DNA from 3 places in the Neorhizobium sp. PAMB6630 genome. Region 3 is predicted to be linked to each of the others. Evidence: predicted binding sites of a transcription regulator. Region 3 holds the regulator's gene; each other region holds the start of a gene.
The links. The regulator PhoB, encoded in region 3, activates phosphate uptake and scavenging genes when phosphate is short. The targets are predictions, from matches to a motif close to TGTCATNNANCTGTCAT.

Region 1 (6,279 bases), 790 kb from region 3:
ATGGCGCGGCGGAAGGGCGTGCCGTGGGTGTAGCGATTGCCACCGAAATAGCTGTCATTGGTATCGGTATGGGCATCGAAATGGATGAGGCCGACCGGGCGGCTTTTGGCGACCGCCCGCAGCACCGGCAGCGTCGTCAGGTGATCGCCACCGACGGCAAGCGGCAGCGCGCCGGCGGCAACAATCGCGGCAATGCCGGCTTCGATGCGGGTAAGACCATCCATGAGGTCGATGGGGTTGACCGAGACATCGCCGACATCGGCGACATTGGCGATGGAAAACGGCTCGACGCCGGAGACATGATGCACGCGCCGGATAAGGCTTGACTGGTTGCGCACCTCGCGCGGCCCATGGCGGGCGCCCGCCCGGTTCGTTGTGCCGCCATCCCAGGGAATGCCGACCAGCGCGATATCGAGACCATCCGCAGAAGTGACCGCCGGCAGGCGCATGAAGGTGGAGTGGCCGGCAAAACGCGGCACTTCGGCGGCATCGACAGGTTGGTAAAATTGCGCACTCACGGGGGACGGCTCCAATGCAATCAGGATGAAGGCGGGCGAAAGAATGCCCGCCTTCAATGGAGCAGAGGCGGAGGCGGCTGTAAATGCTGCAACGCGACATATGCTGTCTGCCGTGTCGAAGCACCGGCGCCGGGCCGCCGGGACAGCGGACCGCTAGTCGGCAACAACAGGCATGTAGAGATCGCCGCCTTCGCGGTATTTCGCCGCCATCGCTTCCAGCCCCTCCTTTTGCGCCTCGGCGCGGATATCGTGGGAGATCCGCATGGAGCAGAATTTCGGGCCGCACATGGAGCAGAAATGCGCCACCTTGTGCGCCTCCTTCGGCAGGGTCTCGTCATGCATGGAGCGGGCCGTTTCCGGATCGAGCGAGAGGTTGAACTGGTCCTCCCAGCGGAATTCAAAGCGGGCGCGTGACAGTGCATCATCGCGCAATTGTGCGGCCGGATGCCCCTTGGCGAGATCGGCGGCATGGGCCGCGATCTTGTAGGTGATGACGCCGACCTTCACGTCATTGCGGTCGGGAAGGCCGAGATGCTCCTTTGGCGTGACGTAACACAGCATGGCGGTGCCGAACCAACCGATCATGGCTGCCCCGATGGCAGACGTGATGTGATCGTAACCCGGCGCGATATCGGTGGTCAGCGGCCCCAGCGTATAGAAGGGCGCCTCGCCGCAGGTTTTCAGCTGCTTGTCCATGTTTTCCTTGATCTTGTGCATCGGCACGTGGCCGGGGCCCTCGATCATCACCTGGCAGTCCTTTTCCCAGGCGATTTTTGTCAACTCGCCGAGCGTTTCAAGTTCGGCAAATTGTGCGGCATCATTGGCATCGGCAATCGATCCCGGGCGCAGCCCATCGCCCAGCGAAAACGAAACGTCATAGGCGCGGGCGATGTCGCAGATCTCGTCAAAATGCTCGTAGAGAAAACTTTCCTTGTGATGGTGCAGGCACCACTTGGCCATGATCGAGCCGCCGCGCGAGACGATGCCGGTGACGCGGTTGACGGTGAGATGGATATAGGAAAGCCGCACGCCGGCATGGATGGTGAAATAATCGACGCCCTGTTCGGCCTGTTCGATCAGTGTGTCGCGATAGACCTCCCAGCTCAGGTCTTCGGCGATACCGCCGACCTTTTCCAGCGCCTGATAGAGCGGCACGGTGCCGATCGGCACCGGCGCATTGCGGATGATCCAGTCGCGGATATTGTGGATGTTGCGCCCGGTCGACAGGTCCATCACCGTATCGGCGCCCCAGCGGATGGCCCAAACCATCTTTTCCACCTCCTCCGCCATGGACGAAGTCACGGCGGAATTGCCGATATTGGCATTGATCTTGACGAGGAAATTGCGGCCGATCACCATCGGCTCCAGTTCCGGGTGGTTGATATTGGCGGGAATGATCGCGCGACCCGCCGCCACTTCGGCGCGCACGAATTCCGGCGTGACATGGTCTGGAATATGGGCGCCAAAGCTTTCGCCATCACGGACCAGCGCTTCCTGTGCTGCCTTGCGGCCAAGGTTTTCGCGAATGGCGACGAATTCCATTTCCGGTGTGATGATGCCCGCGCGGGCATAGGCCAGCTGCGTGACGGCCTTGCCGCCCCGCGCCCGCAGGGGAGAGTGGCGCACGGGAAATTCCGGCGTCAGCCTGTCGCCGCTGACGAAACCGTTGTCGGCCGCACTCACCGGGCGGCCCTCGTAAGCTTCCACATCGCCGCGCGCCATCAGCCAGTCGTGTCGCGGGCGGGTGAGACCGGTATCGATGGCGATGGTGGCCGATGGGTCAGTGTAAGGGCCGGAGGCGTCGTAGACATGGACCGGCGGTTCGCCGGCTGTCGGGTGCAGCGCGATCTGGCGCAGCGGCACGCGCAGATCGGGATAGAGGTCTCCGGAAAGGTGGATCTTGGTCGAGGCCGGCAGCGGGCCGGTGGTGACTTCGGGGGTGGGAAAAGGTCGGGCAATGTTCATCGTGAGGCTCCAAGGGTTGGAGACCCAGTCATGTCAGCCGGAAAGATGGAGAAACGCCTGCCGCGATCCTGCAAGACAGGATTTGTGGCATCTGCAGCGCGCACCGTCCCTACGCCAGTATGAACTGGATCAGGTTCAACGGGTCACTGCGCTGCCTTTTTCAAAGCCCAGCAGTATCTCAGCCCCTTGGCGGGACCCCCCTGGTGAATGCGAGGGAGTGTCGGCAAAGATCGTCGGCATGTCAATGCACCAGCCGCAAGGCCTTTATGCCTTCGGGCGCTTGCGGTTCGATTGGTTTTCAAGAGGGGGAGGGGAGGCCCGGCCGAAGATGTTGGGGGGCTGGGGGTAAGGTCAACACGTCCAGCCGGGCCAAATGGCGCACCGCGCCAACTGTCGAGCGTCAACTTGCTCACCAATTTCGGCAGTGTTTTGTCCAAAATCGGGCAGAAGAAGAGAATTGTCAGGGCAGGCGGCAACTCCTGCTGCCTGTGCCTTTTGCATGGCCTGCCGGGTTGATTTTTTCACCGGCTGAGGCACACTGTCATTCCAGTGTTACATGGCGTTGGGAGCATTGATGACCGATCAGCCAGATGTTTACGGACGCGACCGCACCCCTGAAGGGTCCGTGGTCGTTGAACTTAACCAGTACCGCCAGAACAGCGATCCGATCCCCATCACCTTCCATCGGCGCGAGCTGGATGCGATCCTGCGCATCTACGGCCGCATGGTGGGCGAGGGCGAATGGAAGGATTATGCGATCGATCACCTGAAGGACAAGGCGGTGTTTTCGATCTTCAAACGCTCCGGCGAAATGCCGCTCTACCGCATCGAGAAAAACCCCAAGCTTGCGGGAAAGCAGGGCGCGTTCAGTGTTCTCAACACCCATGGCATGATCCTGAAGCGCGGCCATGAGCTGCCGCAGGTGCTGAAGGTGTTCGACAAGGTGCTGAAGCTCGTCGATTGATTTTTTTCGCGCACTCAGGGCAGGGTACTGCCCGATGGGAGACTGGTGCTGATCAGCCCTTGAACAGCGTGCCGGGATAAGTCTCGGCGTCCGGATCGCTTGTGGTGCCCTCGCCGAGATCCCGCTGCATGAAGATCGTGTCCAGCCATGCGCCGTGCTTGTAGCCGGTGCCTTTCATCGTGCCGACCATCGTGAAGCCCAGCGCTGTGTGAAGCGCAACGGATGCCGCACTTGCGCCGCCGATGACGGCTGCCATCTGGCGAAAACCGAGCGCTGTCGAGCGCGTGATAAGCTCTGTGAGCAACGTTTTGCCGACGCCGCGGCCTCGGGCCTCCGGTGCGAGATAGATCGAATCCTCCACCAGCCAGCGATAGGCGGGACGGGTGCGGAACGCGGATGCATAGGCATAACCGAGCAATCTGCCGGCCTCGTCTTCGGCGGCGATATAGGGATAGCCTTTTTCAGTCACGGCCTCGAAACGGGCGCGCATTTCAGCCTCGTCTGGTGCTGAGATTTCGTAGCTTGCCGAGCCGTAGAGAACGCTCTCCCGGTAGATGTCTGTGATGCCGGGAATGTCGGAAAGGGTGACGTCGCGTAGGCGCAAGGACATGAAAACACTGCCGGTTCAGGTGAGACTATGCGACAGTAAGGTGCCGGGCATCCCCTTGCAAGATGCTGGTCTTCCCCCGCCGGGCAACAGAAAAGGCGGCCCGTGAGAGCCGCCTTCGATTGTCTGCCTGTCTGGCTGATTAGTTGTTCCGGTTGCCCAGGAACTGCAGCAGGAACATGAAGAGGTTGATGAAGTCGAGGTAAAGCGTCAGCGCGCCCATGATTGCCTTGCGGCCCATCACGGCTGCATCGTCGCCATCGAAATACATTTCCTTGATCTTCTGCGTGTCATAGGCGGTGAGGCCCGCGAAGATCAGCACGCCGAGCACCGAAACCGCAAAGGACAGGGCCGACGAAGCAAGGAAGATGTTGACGACAGAGGCGATGATCAGGCCGAAGAGACCCATGATCAGGAACGAGCCCATGGCCGTCAGGTCACGCTTCGTGGTGTAGCCGTAAAGCGACAGGGCACCGAAGGAGGCAGCCGTCACGAAGAAGGTCTGCACGATGCTCTGGCCCGTATAGACCAGGAAGATCGAGGACAGCGACAGGCCCATCAGGCCGGCATAGACCCAAAAGGCCGTCTGTGCTGCCGCAATGCTCATCTTGTTGATGCGGTAGCTCAGGAAAAAGACCATTCCGAGCGGCGCCAGCATCACCACCCAGCGCAGGGGGCTGGCATAAAGCGCGGTACCCAAGGCCGTCAGCTGGCCGTTATCGACAGCAAGCTGCCACGTGCCGAACGAGGCAAGGCCGGTGATCAGAAGACCAAGCGCCATCAGGTTGTAGACCTTCAACATATAGGTGCGAAGGCCCTGGTCGATCATTTCGGCAGAACCCGCACGTGCCTGGGCAGCGCGGTTCTGGAAGTTGTACGGTTCAGACATTTTTGTCCTCTTAAAGCTTCGGTGTTGCTACGGTGTCGAGGTCGTTAAAACCCCTGGCGCCGCTGCGAAGCTCAGCAAGCCTATGACAAATATGCGGACATATGGCTTTTCGTTCAAGTGCTCGCCGCCCGATTCGGCAAGGTGACGAAAATTTAATCCGCGGGAGCGCCCGTTGCGCAGTTCTTCGCCATCAAAGCTCGCGCAGCACGGGGGCTGCCTTCTGGCCGAGAATGCGCCATGTGCCGGCAAGGCCGATACCGACAGTCAGAACCAGCGCGGAGACGAGCGTGATCACCGCGACATCCGGCATGAAGGTTGCCGGCAGCTTCATGATACGAGACACCACGAACCAGGCTGCACCCGTTCCGGCAAACAGCGCAAAGACAGCGGTTGCAAACCCGAGGATCATGTATTCGTACGAGAAAGCACGCATCAGCATGCTGCGCGTGCCGCCCAGCGTCTTCAGGATCACCGCATCATGGGTGCGCGCCCGGTTGCCGGAGGCAAGCGCACCGGCAAGCACCAGCACCGAGGCGATAAGGGCAACGGCTGCCGCCGCCCGAATGGCCGTTGCAAGCTGGCCAACCAGCTGCTCGGCAATGTCGAGCGCGTCCTTCACCCGCACGCTTGTTATCGTTGGATAGGCATTGGTGACGGCGCGCAGGATCGCACCCTCTTGCGCCGGCGTGGCGCTGGGGTCGGTCAGCGTCGCAAGCCACGCATGCGGCGCGCCGCGAAACATGTTGGGCGAAAACACCATGACGAAATTGATCGAAAGAGAGCGCCATTCGATCTGGCGGAAATTGGCGATGCGCGCGGTGATGTTGCGGCCGAGCACGTTGACAGTCACGGCGTCGCCGATCTTCAGGCCAAGTTCGCCGGCCTCTTCGGCTGAAAACGACACGAGCGGTTCGCCGCTATAGTTTTCCGGCCACCATTCTCCTTGCGTGATCGTCGCATTGGCTGGCAGTTTTTCGTCATAGGTAATGCCACGGTCGCCGCGCAGCACCCAGCGTCCGCCCGGCGGCACGTTCATCTGGCTGACATCCTGTCCGTTGAACGAGAGGATGCGTCCGCGCAGCATCGGCACCTGGGTAATCTCGCCTTGCGGTGCCTGCTGCTTCAGGATGTTGACGAAGCCTTCGCGCTCGCTGCCCTGGATATCGACGAAAAAGAAGTTCGGCGCCTGCTGCATCATGGTGCCGGAGAGTTGCCGGCGCAGGTTTCCGTCAATGAGGGCAAGGGTGACGAGAAGTGCCAGCCCAAGGCCGAGCGACAGAACGACGGATGGCGTCAGCGCACCCGGACGGTGGATATTGCCGATGGCAAGCCGGAG
Region 2 (6,279 bases), 930 kb from region 3:
CTGATCGTGGCGCTGGATGGACAACCGCTACCGCAAGCCATTCCCCTCGACAGCCTCGTCATCGGCCCCGGCCAGCGGCTGGATCTCGTTCTGCTGATGCCGGAGGCCGAGGGAGAGATCGTGACGCTCACCGACACAAGGCCATCGTCGGCAAAAACCGTCGCGACCTTTCGAAGCGTCGGTGCAAACCTGAAACGCAGCCTTGGCGACGTGCCGCCGCTGGCGCAAAACCCCTTCGAAAAACCGGACCTTTCATCGGCTGAGGAAATTCCGCTGGTGTTAAGCGCCACGGCGGAAAATGCGGCGCGCGATTCGATCTGCGGCACGCTTGGTTATTCCTTTTGGGCGATCAACAAGGTGCCGTGGCCGGGTGACACCGCCGATCCGTCTGCGCCGCTGGCCGAAATGAAGCTTGGCAAGACCTACCTGTTCAACCTCACCAACAACACGCCGCATTTGCACCCGATCCACCTGCACGGCATGAATTTCCAGGTGGTTTCGTCGTCCGCGCGCGCAGTCACTCCGCTGATTTCAGATACCTATCTGGTGGCGCCCGACGAAAAGGTGCAGCTTGCGCTGGTGGCTGACAATCCCGGCGACTGGGTTTTGCATTGCCACATTATCGAGCACCAGAAGACCGGCATGACGAGTTATGTCCGCGTCGTCTGAGGCCTTGCGCCATAAGCACCAGTGGATGACGTCATGACGGACCTTTGCTCCACCCTTCGCATACTTGAGCCCTATCCGGGCCTGTTTGCCTATTACGACGGCCGCATCGCCGGCAAGCGCCTGCACGGGCCGGAGCGAAACTGGCTGGATGACGGCGCCTACGCGCTGGGGATTGCCAGCTACGCGCTCGTTTCGGGCCATCATGCGCTCGTCTACGATACGCATATGTCGCTCGAACACGCCCGCGCTATCCGCACCCATCTTGAAGGGCGCGGCGTCTCGCACATCACGGTGATCCTCAGCCACTGGCATACCGACCACATTGCCGGAAACGCCGTTTTTGCCGATTGCGACATCATCGCCAACCGGCTGACGCTGCAGGCCATGACCGATAACGAACAGGCGCTCGCCGCCAAGGACCCGCCGATCCATCCGGTGGTGATGCCGAACCGCATCTTTGACGACAGGCTGGAGCTTCGGCTCGGCGGGCGGTCGGTGCATCTTCTGCAGTTCGATATTCATAGCGCCGATGGCACCGTGCTGTGGCTTGCCGACGAACAGTTGCTGCTGGCCGGCGATACGCTGGAAGACACGATCACGTATATTTCCGAGCCTTTGGGCATTGCCCGCCATATCGGGGAACTCGACCGCCTCTCGACACTGCCGATCAGGCGCATCCTGCCCAATCACGGCAGCGAGGCGCGCATTGCAGACGGCGGATACGGGCCCGAGTTGATCCACGCCAACCGCGCCTATCTCGAGCGGCTGATGGCCGAGATCGACGATCCCGCGATTGACGAAACGAGGCTTTTCGATTTCGTCGCGCCGGAGCTGGCGCAAGGATCCATCCTCTATTTTGAACCCTATGAGATCGTTCACCGCGACAACATCGAGGCGCTGCGTACCGGCCGGTCGGATGAGGACGCCCCGGTTACCGCGGAATAATCGCTGCGGCTTTGCAATGATGGTGCGCAAGACTTCCGTCTCTGTTGACATCGGCAGGTGAAAGGGAAAGGAAGGTTAAACCACCTTTCCTCTGTGCCTGACGACCGAAGCTGATGATTGAAACAACTGCCGCTCTTCAAGATGCCTGCCGCAAGCTCGCCCAATCCGAATTCGTCACCGTCGATACGGAGTTTTTGCGCGAAACCACCTTCTGGCCGATTCTCTGCCTCATTCAGATGGCAAGCCCGGATCTTGAAGTCATCGTCGATCCGATGGCCAAGGACATCGATCTGACTCCGTTCTTCGAGCTGATGGCCGATACATCTGTTGTCAAGGTGTTCCATGCGGCGCGCCAGGATCTGGAAATCGTCTACCATCTCGGCAAGCTGATCCCGCATCCGATCTTCGATACGCAGGTCGCCGCCATGGTCTGCGGTTTTGGCGATTCGATCTCCTATGATCAGCTCGTCCAGCGCACCAAAAACGTCCAGATCGACAAGTCCTCGCGTTTTACCGACTGGAGCCGCCGGCCGCTGTCGGACAAGCAGCTGGATTATGCGCTGGCCGACGTCACCCATCTGCGCGACATCTATCTCAGCCTGAAGGCAAAGCTTGAAAGCGAAGGCCGCACCACCTGGGTTGCCGAGGAAATGGCGGTTCTCGAATCGACCGAGACCTATGACATGCATCCCGACGATGCCTGGCTTCGGCTGAAATCGCGCCTGCGCAAGCCGCAGGAACTGGCGGTGCTGAAATATGTGACCGCCTGGCGCGAACGCGAGGCGCGCAGCCGCAACGTGCCGCGCTCGCGCGTGCTGAAGGACGATGCGATCTTCGAAATCGCCCAGCAGCAGCCGAGGGATAGCGAGGCGCTGGGGCGCCTGCGCACCATTCCGAAGGGCTGGGAACGCTCGTCGTCGGGCACGGCGATCCTCGACGCCGTCAACACCGCCCTTGCGCTTCCGAAAACCGACATGCCGCAGGCACCAAAACATTCGCATACGCCGGAAGGCGCGCAGTCCGCTGTCGAGCTTTTGAAGGTGCTGCTGCGCCTGATCTCTGAAAAACATGGCGTGGCGGCAAAAGTCATCGCCAACAGCGACGATCTCGACAAGATCGCCACCGAAGGCGAAAAGGCCGAGGTGGCAGCCCTTTCCGGCTGGCGGCGTGAACTGTTCGGCGAACCGGCCCTGAAACTCATTTCCGGCGAAGTTGCCCTGCGCTTCATCGACAAGAAGGTCGAGACGGTGGACATGGCCGCCGGATCGGTGCCAGCCTGATCCCGGCCGGCCTGTTCAGGGCCGGCAAACTGCCCGCATGACCCAGTTGGCCGGGCACGCGGCTCTGTCATTGAAATTTCATCGGAATTTCAATCTGGCGTGATGGTGGCGTCATCTGCTGCACGTAGGAGGAGATTGTTCTCTTCTCTCATGCACAGGTGTTCCATGATCCGAACTCTCCTTGCCTCCGTCGCACTGGTTGCCGTTTTGGCGGTACAGTCCCACGCCGAAGAAAAGGCCTTTCCGGCCAAGCTCGTCTCGCAGGCCGTGCTGCCGGCCAACACGATGATTGCCGCACCGGCCGATGCTCCGGCAACGCTCAAGACCTCCGGCAAGTTCACCACCGCCGACCGCAAGCGCACCGAAAAACTCGCCAGCATTCCCGGCAAGGACGGCGCACGCCTGACCGGTCTGTCGCTGCCCTTCGATGGCCAGCCGCTGCAGGGTTTTTCCGGCATCAAGACGATGGCGGACGGCACGTTCTGGACGCTGTCGGACAACGGTTTCGGCTCGAAGAATAATTCGAGCGACACCATGCTGATGCTGCATCACATCAAGATCGACTGGGCCGCCGGCAAGGTGGAACGTCTCGGCACCGTGTTCCTCTCAGACCCGGACAAGAAGGCCCCCTTCCCCATTGCCATGGAAGGCGCTGACAAGCGTTATCTCACCGGCGCCGATTTCGACGTCGAATCGATCCAGCCGGTGGCAGATGGCTTTTTTGTCGGCGAAGAATTCGGCCCCTACGTGCTGAAATTCGACATCGAGGGCCGGCTGACCGATGTCATTGCAACCGTGGTTGACGGCAAGCCGGTCACCTCGCCCGACAATGCGCTGGTCAGCCTGCCGGCTAACCCCGCGGCAAAAATGCCGGTATTCAACCTGAAGCGCTCCGGCGGCTTTGAAGGTCTTGCGATGTCGAAGGACGGCGCCAAGCTTTACGGCCTGCTGGAAGGCCCGCTGTTCCTCGAAGACGGTTCAGTGGAAAAGACCGACGGCCAGACGGCACTGCGCGTCATCGAGCTGGATGCCGCCTCCAAGGCCTGGACCGGCCGCAGCTGGCTTTATCCGCTGAGCGAAGGCGGCGTTGCCATCGGCGATTTCAACATGGTGGACGCCACCACGGCCCTCGTCATCGAGCGTGACAATGGCGCCGGCTCTGCCGCTAAAGCTTGCGCCGACCCGAAAAAGCCGGAACCGACCTGCTTTGATGCACCGGCCAAGCACAAGCGTATCTACAAGATCGAGATGTCGAACGAAAACGTCGGAAAGGCCGCCCGCAAGATCGGGTATATCGACCTCATGAACATCGCCGATCCCGACAAGAAGGCCATGCAGGGCAGCGAGAACGGTGTCTACACGATGCCCTTCGTGACGATCGAGAATGTCGATGTGGTGGATGCCAGCCACATCATCGTCGGCAATGACAACAACCTGCCCTTCTCGGCCGGCCGCGCGCTGGACAAAGCCGACGACAACGAATTCGTGCTGCTCGACGTCGGCACGTTTCTGACGGCCAAGTAAGCCTCTGGAAAGACTGACAATGGGCGCCGCCTGCCGGCGCCCATTTCTGCACTTGCGCAAACCCGCCGGTCCCTTATCGTGGCGTGACCGGCGTCGACCTCACAGTGGGATCCCGCCCGAGGGAGACCGTGCCACGGGAGGCTCATGCGCGAACCTGTCAAAACAAGCGTGCGCGGGAGGCCGTTGTTTCGGGTCCTGCGTTGGACACTGCTGATCGCCATCATCGCCTGTACGGGCGTCATCTACATCCTGCTGTTTGAAGCGCGGGGCCCGCTCTATATCGGCTCCATCTATGCACTGGCCTGCAGCCTTCCGCTCATTGCCTTCGAAAGCGGACTGCTGATGCCGCGACTGCTGGAACGTGTGCGGCGACTGGCCACTCCCGCTTACATCCTCTCCAGCCTTGGCCTCTTTTTCATCCTGTCCGGCAGCGGCTTTGCCTTGACCGGCGCGTTGATGAAGACACTTGGGCTGCTCGACGCCGGCTGGAAGGATGTGCTTCTCATTCGCCCGCCGGCGTTTCTTTACACTCTGGTCATGTTCTTCTTCGGCATTACCGTCCTGCGCATCCGCCAATTGCTGGGGCGCCGTGTGTTTCTGAGCCTGCTGACCGGCCGTTACCGGCACCCGGTCGAGGAGGAGCGAGTATTCCTGTTTCTCGACGTCGTGGGCTCGAGCGCCTATGCCCGCCAGTTCGGCGACCTCAAGGCGCAAGCCTTCCTCGGCGCGGTGTTTGCAGCCCTTGCCCAGCATGTCCGGCACCACCAGGGCGAAATTGACGATTATGTCGGCGACTGCGCCATTGTTACCTGGGCGATGAAGGAGGGTGTGGAAGATGCCCGTTGCGTGCGCTGCCTCTACGACATGCTCGACGAGATCGACCGTGACCGCGACTGGTGGCTGGAGAAGTACGGCCTTGTTCCGCAACTGTCGGCAGCGCTGCATGGCGGCTCTGTCGTGACGGCAGAGATTGGCGTCTTCCACCACAAGATCACCTATTTCGGCGATGTCGTGAACACGACCTCCCGCATCGAGAGCCTCTGCAAGACGCTGAAGCAACCGCATCTGGTGTCGGCTGATCTTCTTCAGCGGCTGGTCTTGCCGCCGGATGTGGTGGCAGAGCCGCAAGGGGAACACATAGTCAAAGGGCGCGACGAGCCGGTCGGCGTTTTCGCCCTGCGGCGTGTCGCAGCCGCCGAAACAGGCGCGGACCTGCCCCGCGCCTCGTGATCGGGTCGGCGTCCTATTCGAAGACGAAGGCCAGCCGCTTGCCGGTCAGCTTCGACAGTTGTTGCAACCGGCCATCCAGCCGCTCGCCGGCAAAATCGGCATGCTCGTGCGGCACGACAAATTCGAGATCGAGATCCGGATTGCTCGACCGACGGAACGACAGATGGTCAACGATGCCGGGCATCGAGGCCGAGAAGAGATAAACGACGCGCAGCAGGCCGCCGAGCAGTTTTGCAAGGCTGAGCAGCCGCGGCGTGGAGATCTGCGACAGCGGGCCGGTGGCGCCATCGTCGTGCAGGCCTTCGAAACGGTAATAATTGGCGAGCGCCAGATACGCGCGGCCGGGATGCGTGATGCCGGCAAGCGAGGAATGGGCAATCAGGTTCAGCGCCTGCAGGCCCCGGTAATCGGGATGTGCGCGCCAGCTGATATCGGCGAGAAGGCAGGCCGCCTGGCGATAGCGGGTTTCTTCTTCGGTTTCCTCGATGCCGAAATGGGCGACCATGCGTCCGGTCCAGTCGGCAAGCTCGCGGGCATGTTCGGGCGAGCGGGCACGCAGGATCGCCAGCTGGTCTGCCGCCACCAGCAGCGGATCCAGCTGCTGTTCGTCATCCGGCAGCTGCGCGTAGAG
Region 3 (6,279 bases):
TCCATCACGTTCTGCCGCTTGCGATGCCGGGCATCCTGACGGGCACCATCATCGGTCTGGCCCACGCGCTCGGTGAAACCGCGCCGCTTCTCCTGATCGGTATGGTCGCCTTTGTCGCCAACTACCCGACCACGCCGCTCGATCCGTCGACGGCCTTGCCGGTGCAGATCTACATGTGGGCTAACGAGGCGGAACGCGCCTTCGTGGAGCGCACCTCGGGAGCAATCATCATCCTGCTCCTGTTCCTGATCGCAATGAATGTTGGCGCAATCCTCTTGCGTCGTCGCTTCGAACGGCGTTGGTAGAAGGACCCGGACCATGAACATGATGTCGGAAGCAGCAGTTGAAAAGGCTCTGGATCAGAAAATGAATGACGTTTCCTACAAGATGGTGGGCAAGGACGTTTCTGTCTATTACGGCGAGAAGCGGGCCCTCTTCGACGTAAACCTCAATGTCCGCGAGAACACGGTGACGGCGCTGATCGGCCCTTCGGGCTGCGGCAAGTCCACCTTCCTGCGTTGCCTCAACCGCATGAACGATACGATCGAAAGCTGCCGTGTCACCGGGCGTATCACGCTCGATGCCGACGATATCTACGATCCGTCGATCGACGTGGTGGAACTGCGCGCCCGCGTCGGCATGGTGTTCCAGAAGCCGAACCCGTTCCCGAAGTCGATCTACGAAAACATCGCCTACGGTCCGCGCATTCACGGCCTTGCCCGCAACAAGGCGGACATGGACCAGATCGTCGAGGCAAGCCTGCAGCGTGCGGGCCTCTGGAACGAAGCAAAGGACCGCCTGCAGGAATCTGGCACCGGCCTTTCCGGTGGCCAGCAGCAGCGCCTCTGCATTGCCCGCGCCATTGCCGTTTCGCCTGAGGTCATCCTGATGGACGAGCCCTGCTCGGCGCTCGATCCGATTGCGACGGCCAAGGTGGAAGAGCTGATCCACGAACTTCGCAGCAATTACACCATCGTCATCGTCACCCACTCGATGCAGCAGGCGGCCCGCGTGTCGCAGCGCACCGCCATGTTCCATCTCGGCCAGCTGGTCGAGGAGAACGACACGGACAAGATGTTCACCAACCCGGATGATCAGCGTACGCAGGATTACATCATGGGCCGCTTCGGCTGATTGCCGTTACACCCATGCCCTTGCGCTGACACCCCTATCCGAGGACGCCAAATATGCCTTCGCACATCCTTTCGGCCTATGACGAAGACCTGAAATATCTGAACCGCCGGATTTCCGAAATGGGCGGCCTTGCCGAGCAGATGTGCGGCGATGCCGTGCGGGCGCTGGTCAATTCCGATGGCGCGCTTGCCCAGAAGGTCATCTCCGACGATGTGATCCTGGATCACGCTGAACGCGAGATCCAGGAAAAGGCGATCATCACCATCGCCAAGCGCCAGCCGATGGCGGCTGACCTGCGCGAAATCATCGGAACGCTGCGTATCGCTGCCGATCTGGAGCGCGTCGGCGACCTTGGCAAGAACACTGCCAAGCGCGTCATCGCAGTGCAGGGCACCGGCGTGCCGCGCAAGCTTGCTCGCGGCCTGGAACACCTGTCGGAGCTTGCGCTGGTTCAGCTGAAGGAAGTGCTGGACGTGTTTTCCAGCCGTTCCGTGCAGAAGGCCGAAGCCATTCGCCAGCGCGACGAGGAAATCGACGCGATGTACACCTCGCTGTTTCGCGAGCTGTTGACCTACATGATGGAAGATCCGCGCAACATCACGTCGTGCACGCATCTTCTGTTCTGCGCCAAGAACATCGAGCGCATCGGCGACCACGCCACCAACATCGCCGAAACCATCTATTACATCGCAACAGGTGCCCAGCCTGAAGGCGAGCGCCCCAAGGACGATACGTCCAACACGCTTGGTGCTGTGGCCGAGTAAGGCCATACTGACGGAGTGCCTGAACCATGCTGCCCAAAATTGCGGTTGTGGAGGACGAGGAAGCTCTCAGCGTCCTCCTGCGCTATAATCTCGAGGCCGAAGGCTACGAGGTCGAGACGATCCTGCGCGGAGACGAGGCGGAGATCCGCCTCCAGGAACGGTTGCCGGATCTGTTGATCCTCGACTGGATGCTGCCGGGCGTATCGGGCATCGAGCTTTGCCGGCGCTTACGCATGCGTCCGGAAACCGAACGGCTGCCGATCATCATGCTGACGGCACGCGGTGAGGAAAGCGAACGGGTGCGGGGCCTTGCCACCGGTGCCGACGATTACGTCGTCAAGCCGTTCTCGACGCCGGAACTGATGGCGCGGGTGAAGGCCATGCTGCGACGTGCTCGGCCCGAGGTTCTCTCCAGCGTGCTGCGCTGCGGTGATATAGAGCTGGACCGCGAGACGCACCGCGTTCACCGTAAAAGCCGCGAAGTGCGGCTTGGGCCGACGGAATTCCGCCTCCTGGAATTTCTGATGGCCTCGCCGGGCCGCGTCTATTCACGCTCGCAGCTGCTCGATGGCGTCTGGGGCCATGATATCTACGTGGATGAACGCACCGTCGACGTGCATGTCGGGCGCCTGCGCAAGGCACTCAACTTCTCCAACATGCAGGATGTGATCCGCACCGTGCGCGGCGCCGGATATTCGATGGAAGCCTGAAGCGCGTTCGTCACGTCTGATGAAACACGGTTTTGACGCCCGGCGGCTCTTGGCTCCGGGCGTTCTTTTGTCGGCTTTTTCAGGGTGTCTCCAGGCACAAAAAAACGGGCGCGAGGCCCGTTTTCAGAGTGCTGAGCGGCAAACGCTCGAAAAGATATCAGGCGCGGGCAGCAGCCGAGATGTTGGCAGCCTTACGACGCTCGTTGACCGGCTGGTAGGCGAGGCGAGCGTGATATTTGCAGTAGGGCGAGGTATCGGCAGAATCCGAACCGCAGAAGTGGAAGTCGTCCTTCAGGGGATCGCCCATCGGCCACTTGCAGGTGCGTTCCGTCAGGTCCGTCAGCGAAAGCTTACGCGACATCGGTACCACGACATTGCTCGGGGCGCGGAATTCCGTCGGCTGTACGGCCTCGACTTCCGGCGCTACCACGGCAACACCAACCGCATGGGGTGTGGTACGGGCAGGATTGGTTGTGGTGCGGGCCGCAAAGTTCGGGGCGCGCGGAGCAGAGGTGGTGCGCTTGGGCGCGGTGCGCGCCGTTGCCTGCGTGCCGCCGGCCTTGACGCGGCCTGGCAGGTTGAGACGGTGTACCTTGCCGATCACGGCGTTGCGGCTGACGCCGCCCAGCTGTGTTGCGATCTGGCTTGCGCTCAGGCCTTCGGCCCAAAGCCGCTTTAGTCTCTCGACGCGCTCGTCCGTCCAGTTCATGCCATCTCTCCGCCGTAGGGGCTGTGCGGACAGAATCGCTCACCTGCCGGCGGGAAGATTTCCTGCCGGACATACCATATATATGTGCTTGGTGACTAGTTCCGCCGCATGCAGTCTAGTAATTGATCTTTAACCTATCGACCCCGGGACTCGCTGACAAGAGTCGGCGGAATCGCGGCGAATCGATTTCAGGGTTTTCCCCAACTTGCTTTTAAGGCGAGTCTTTTTTGTCACAGCGCAAAAGCTTCGCGCAAGCCAGCCTCACGCAGCGGAAATCCCCTGAAATTCAAGCGATTTGTTGACAGTTGATCCTGAAATGCCGATAGTGCGCCAGCCGCCGCTTAAGGCGGCATTTTTAGTTTCTGGTTTGAATTCCGGCGGCCGTGCCGCCACAAGGGATTATCGTTGCCCAAGGAGTGATGTCGCCATGGCTGAAGCCGCACTTTTCGACACCTTTGCACGGGCTCCGCTGCGTTTCGTGCGCGGCGAGGGCGTCTGGCTCGTGACGGAAACGGGCGAGCGATATCTCGATTTCGGCGCAGGCGTTGCCGTGACCTCCTGCGGCCATTCCAATCCGCATCTGGTCGCGGCGCTGAAGGACCAGGCCGACAAGGTCTGGCACCTGTCCAACCTCTATGAAATTCCCGAGCAGGAACGGCTTGCCCGCCGCCTGACCGAGGCGACCTTTGCCGACAAGGTGTTCTTCACCAATTCCGGTGCGGAAGCGCTGGAATGCGCCATCAAGACGGCGCGTCGTTACCATTATTCCAAGGGCCACCCGGAAAAATTCCACATCATCACCTTCGAAGGCGCCTTCCATGGCCGCACGATCGCGACGATTGCTGCCGGCGGCCAGGAAAAATACATGGAAGGTTTTGGGCCCAAGGCGCCCGGTTTCGACCAGGTGCCGTTTGACGACATGGACGCGCTGAAGGCGGCCATCACCGAAAACACCGCAGCGCTGCTGATCGAGCCAATCCAGGGCGAGGGCGGCATCCGTGTGGTGTCGAAGGAATTCCTGCGTGAACTGCGCCAGATCTGCGACGACAACGGCATCCTTTTGATGTTTGACGAGGTGCAGTCCGGCGTTGGTCGTACCGGCAAATTTTTTGCCTATGAGGCAACCGGCATTACCCCCGATATCATGGCCGTGGCCAAGGGCATCGGCGGCGGTTTTCCCTTCGGCGCCTGCCTTGCCACTGCCGAGGCCGCCTCAGGCATGAAGCCCGGCGTTCACGGCACGACCTATGGCGGCAATCCGCTCGCCATGGCTGTCGGCAATGCCGTGCTCGACGTGGTGCTGGCCGATGGTTTCCTCGACAATGTGCGCGATGTGGCGCTGGTTTTCCGCCAGGGCCTTGCCTCGCTCAAGGACCGTTTCCCCGACGTGATCGAGGAAATCCGCGGCGAAGGCCTGATGCTGGGCGTCAAGGCGCGCGTGCCCGCTGGCGAACTGGCGCTGGCCATGCGCGAGGAACATCTGTTGGGCGTTCCCGCCGGCGATAACGTCATTCGTCTGCTGCCGCCGCTGGTGGTCACGGCGGAAGAGGCCCGTGAGGGCATTGCGCGCATCGAGCGTGCGGCCGAAAAGCTCAGCCGCGAACAGTTGAAGAAAACGGCCTGACGGGCTCTTTCGTAACGCAAGGGCCGCCGGACGGCGCCCCGATGGATTGGACCATGGCATCACCTAAGCATTTTCTCGATCTCTCGGCCGTTTCGTCCGGGGAGCTGCGCACCATTCTCGATGACGCCCGCACCCGCAAGCAGGCCACCAAGGCCGGCACGGCGGACAAGCCGCTGGCCGGCAAGATGCTGGCGATGATTTTTGAAAAACCCTCCACCCGCACGCGTGTCTCGTTTGATGTCGGCATGCGCCAGCTGGGCGGCGAAACGCTGTTTTTGTCGGGCACGGAAATGCAGCTCGGGCGTGCCGAAACCATTGGCGATACCGCCAAGGTTTTGTCGCGTTATGTCGATGCCATCATGATCCGCACCACTGACCACACGCGCCTGCTGGAGCTTGCAGAGCATGCGACGGTGCCCGTCATCAACGGTCTCACCGACGAAACGCATCCCTGTCAGATCATGGCCGACCTTCTGACCTTCGAGGAACATCGCGGGCCGGTGGCGGGCAAGACCTTCGCCTGGACAGGCGATGGCAACAACGTGCTGCATTCCTTCGTGGAAGGCGCTGCCCGTTTCGGCTATCAGATGAACATGGCTGTGCCGCTGGGTTCTGAACCCTCCGACAAATATCTCAACTGGGCGCGCAACAATGGCGGCGACGTCAAGCTGTTTCATGATGCAGAGCGCGCCGTCGATGGCGCCGACATGGTGGTGACCGATACCTGGATCTCGATGAACCAGGAACACAAGGCGCGCGGCCACAATGTCTTCCAGCCATACCAGGTCAACAGCCAGCTGATGCAGCGCGCCAATGCCGATGCACTGTTCATGCACTGCCTGCCGGCCCATCGCGGCGAAGAGGTGACTGACGAGGTGATCGACGGTCCGCAGTCCGTCGTGTTCGACGAGGCGGAAAACCGCCTGCATGCGCAGAAGTCGATCCTGGCCTGGTGTTTTGGCGCCGTCTGACGCTTTTGGGCGAGCGGCTTGATTTGACGGTCGGGCCACCCCATCTGTCGGCTTTCCAATCGCGCCCGCACCCCTGCCGGTTCGGGCGTTTCAAGATACATCGTCGGCCTCTTTGCCCGGTCAGCGGTTCCGCTCGGCCGCCTTATGTGCGAAATGGGTGCTCCGGCGCGAAGGAGTAAGTCATGGCAGAAGCTGTAGTGGACGTGAGCGAACTTAATCTGGCGGGCGATGACCGCGTTATCCCGTTCCAGGTCGAGGGACTGGATGTGCGCGGCCGCGCCGTACAGCTCGGGCCGCTTCTGAACACCATTCTCGGCCGTCACGATTATCCGGCACCGGTTGCCCGGCTGCTGGCGGAAGCCATCGT

Region 1: a site for PhoB is predicted at 3,023-3,039, ahead of AC4CWF_RS01435 (DUF2794 domain-containing protein). Genes of this name have one in related genera too.
Region 2: a site for PhoB is predicted at 2,960-2,976, ahead of AC4CWF_RS11970 (esterase-like activity of phytase family protein). Genes of this name have one in related genera too.

What each region holds. Positions count from the first base shown of each region.
Region 1 covers NZ_CM177836.1:314,957-321,235, forward strand. The annotation lists gene speB (agmatinase) at 1-518, opposite strand, end outside; gene thiC (phosphomethylpyrimidine synthase ThiC) at 672-2,483, opposite strand; TPP riboswitch at 2,572-2,695, opposite strand; gene AC4CWF_RS01435 (DUF2794 domain-containing protein) at 3,058-3,447, shown strand; gene AC4CWF_RS01440 (GNAT family N-acetyltransferase) at 3,500-4,057, opposite strand; gene AC4CWF_RS01445 (Bax inhibitor-1/YccA family protein) at 4,197-4,883, opposite strand; gene AC4CWF_RS01450 (ABC transporter permease) at 5,134-6,279, opposite strand, start outside.
Region 2 covers NZ_CM177836.1:2,503,789-2,510,067, forward strand. The annotation lists gene AC4CWF_RS11955 (multicopper oxidase family protein) at 1-669, shown strand, start outside; gene AC4CWF_RS11960 (MBL fold metallo-hydrolase) at 703-1,614, shown strand; gene rnd (ribonuclease D) at 1,728-2,894, shown strand; gene AC4CWF_RS11970 (esterase-like activity of phytase family protein) at 3,060-4,418, shown strand; gene AC4CWF_RS11975 (adenylate/guanylate cyclase domain-containing protein) at 4,563-5,648, shown strand; gene ppx (exopolyphosphatase) at 5,662-6,279, opposite strand, start outside.
Region 3 covers NZ_CM177836.1:3,431,947-3,438,225, reverse strand. The annotation lists gene pstA (phosphate ABC transporter permease PstA) at 1-305, shown strand, start outside; gene pstB (phosphate ABC transporter ATP-binding protein PstB) at 319-1,134, shown strand; gene phoU (phosphate signaling complex protein PhoU) at 1,188-1,898, shown strand; gene phoB (phosphate regulon transcriptional regulator PhoB) at 1,925-2,608, shown strand; gene AC4CWF_RS16350 (GcrA family cell cycle regulator) at 2,766-3,317, opposite strand; gene AC4CWF_RS16345 (aspartate aminotransferase family protein) at 3,745-4,941, shown strand; gene argF (ornithine carbamoyltransferase) at 4,995-5,912, shown strand; gene AC4CWF_RS16335 (Hsp33 family molecular chaperone) at 6,095-6,279, shown strand, end outside.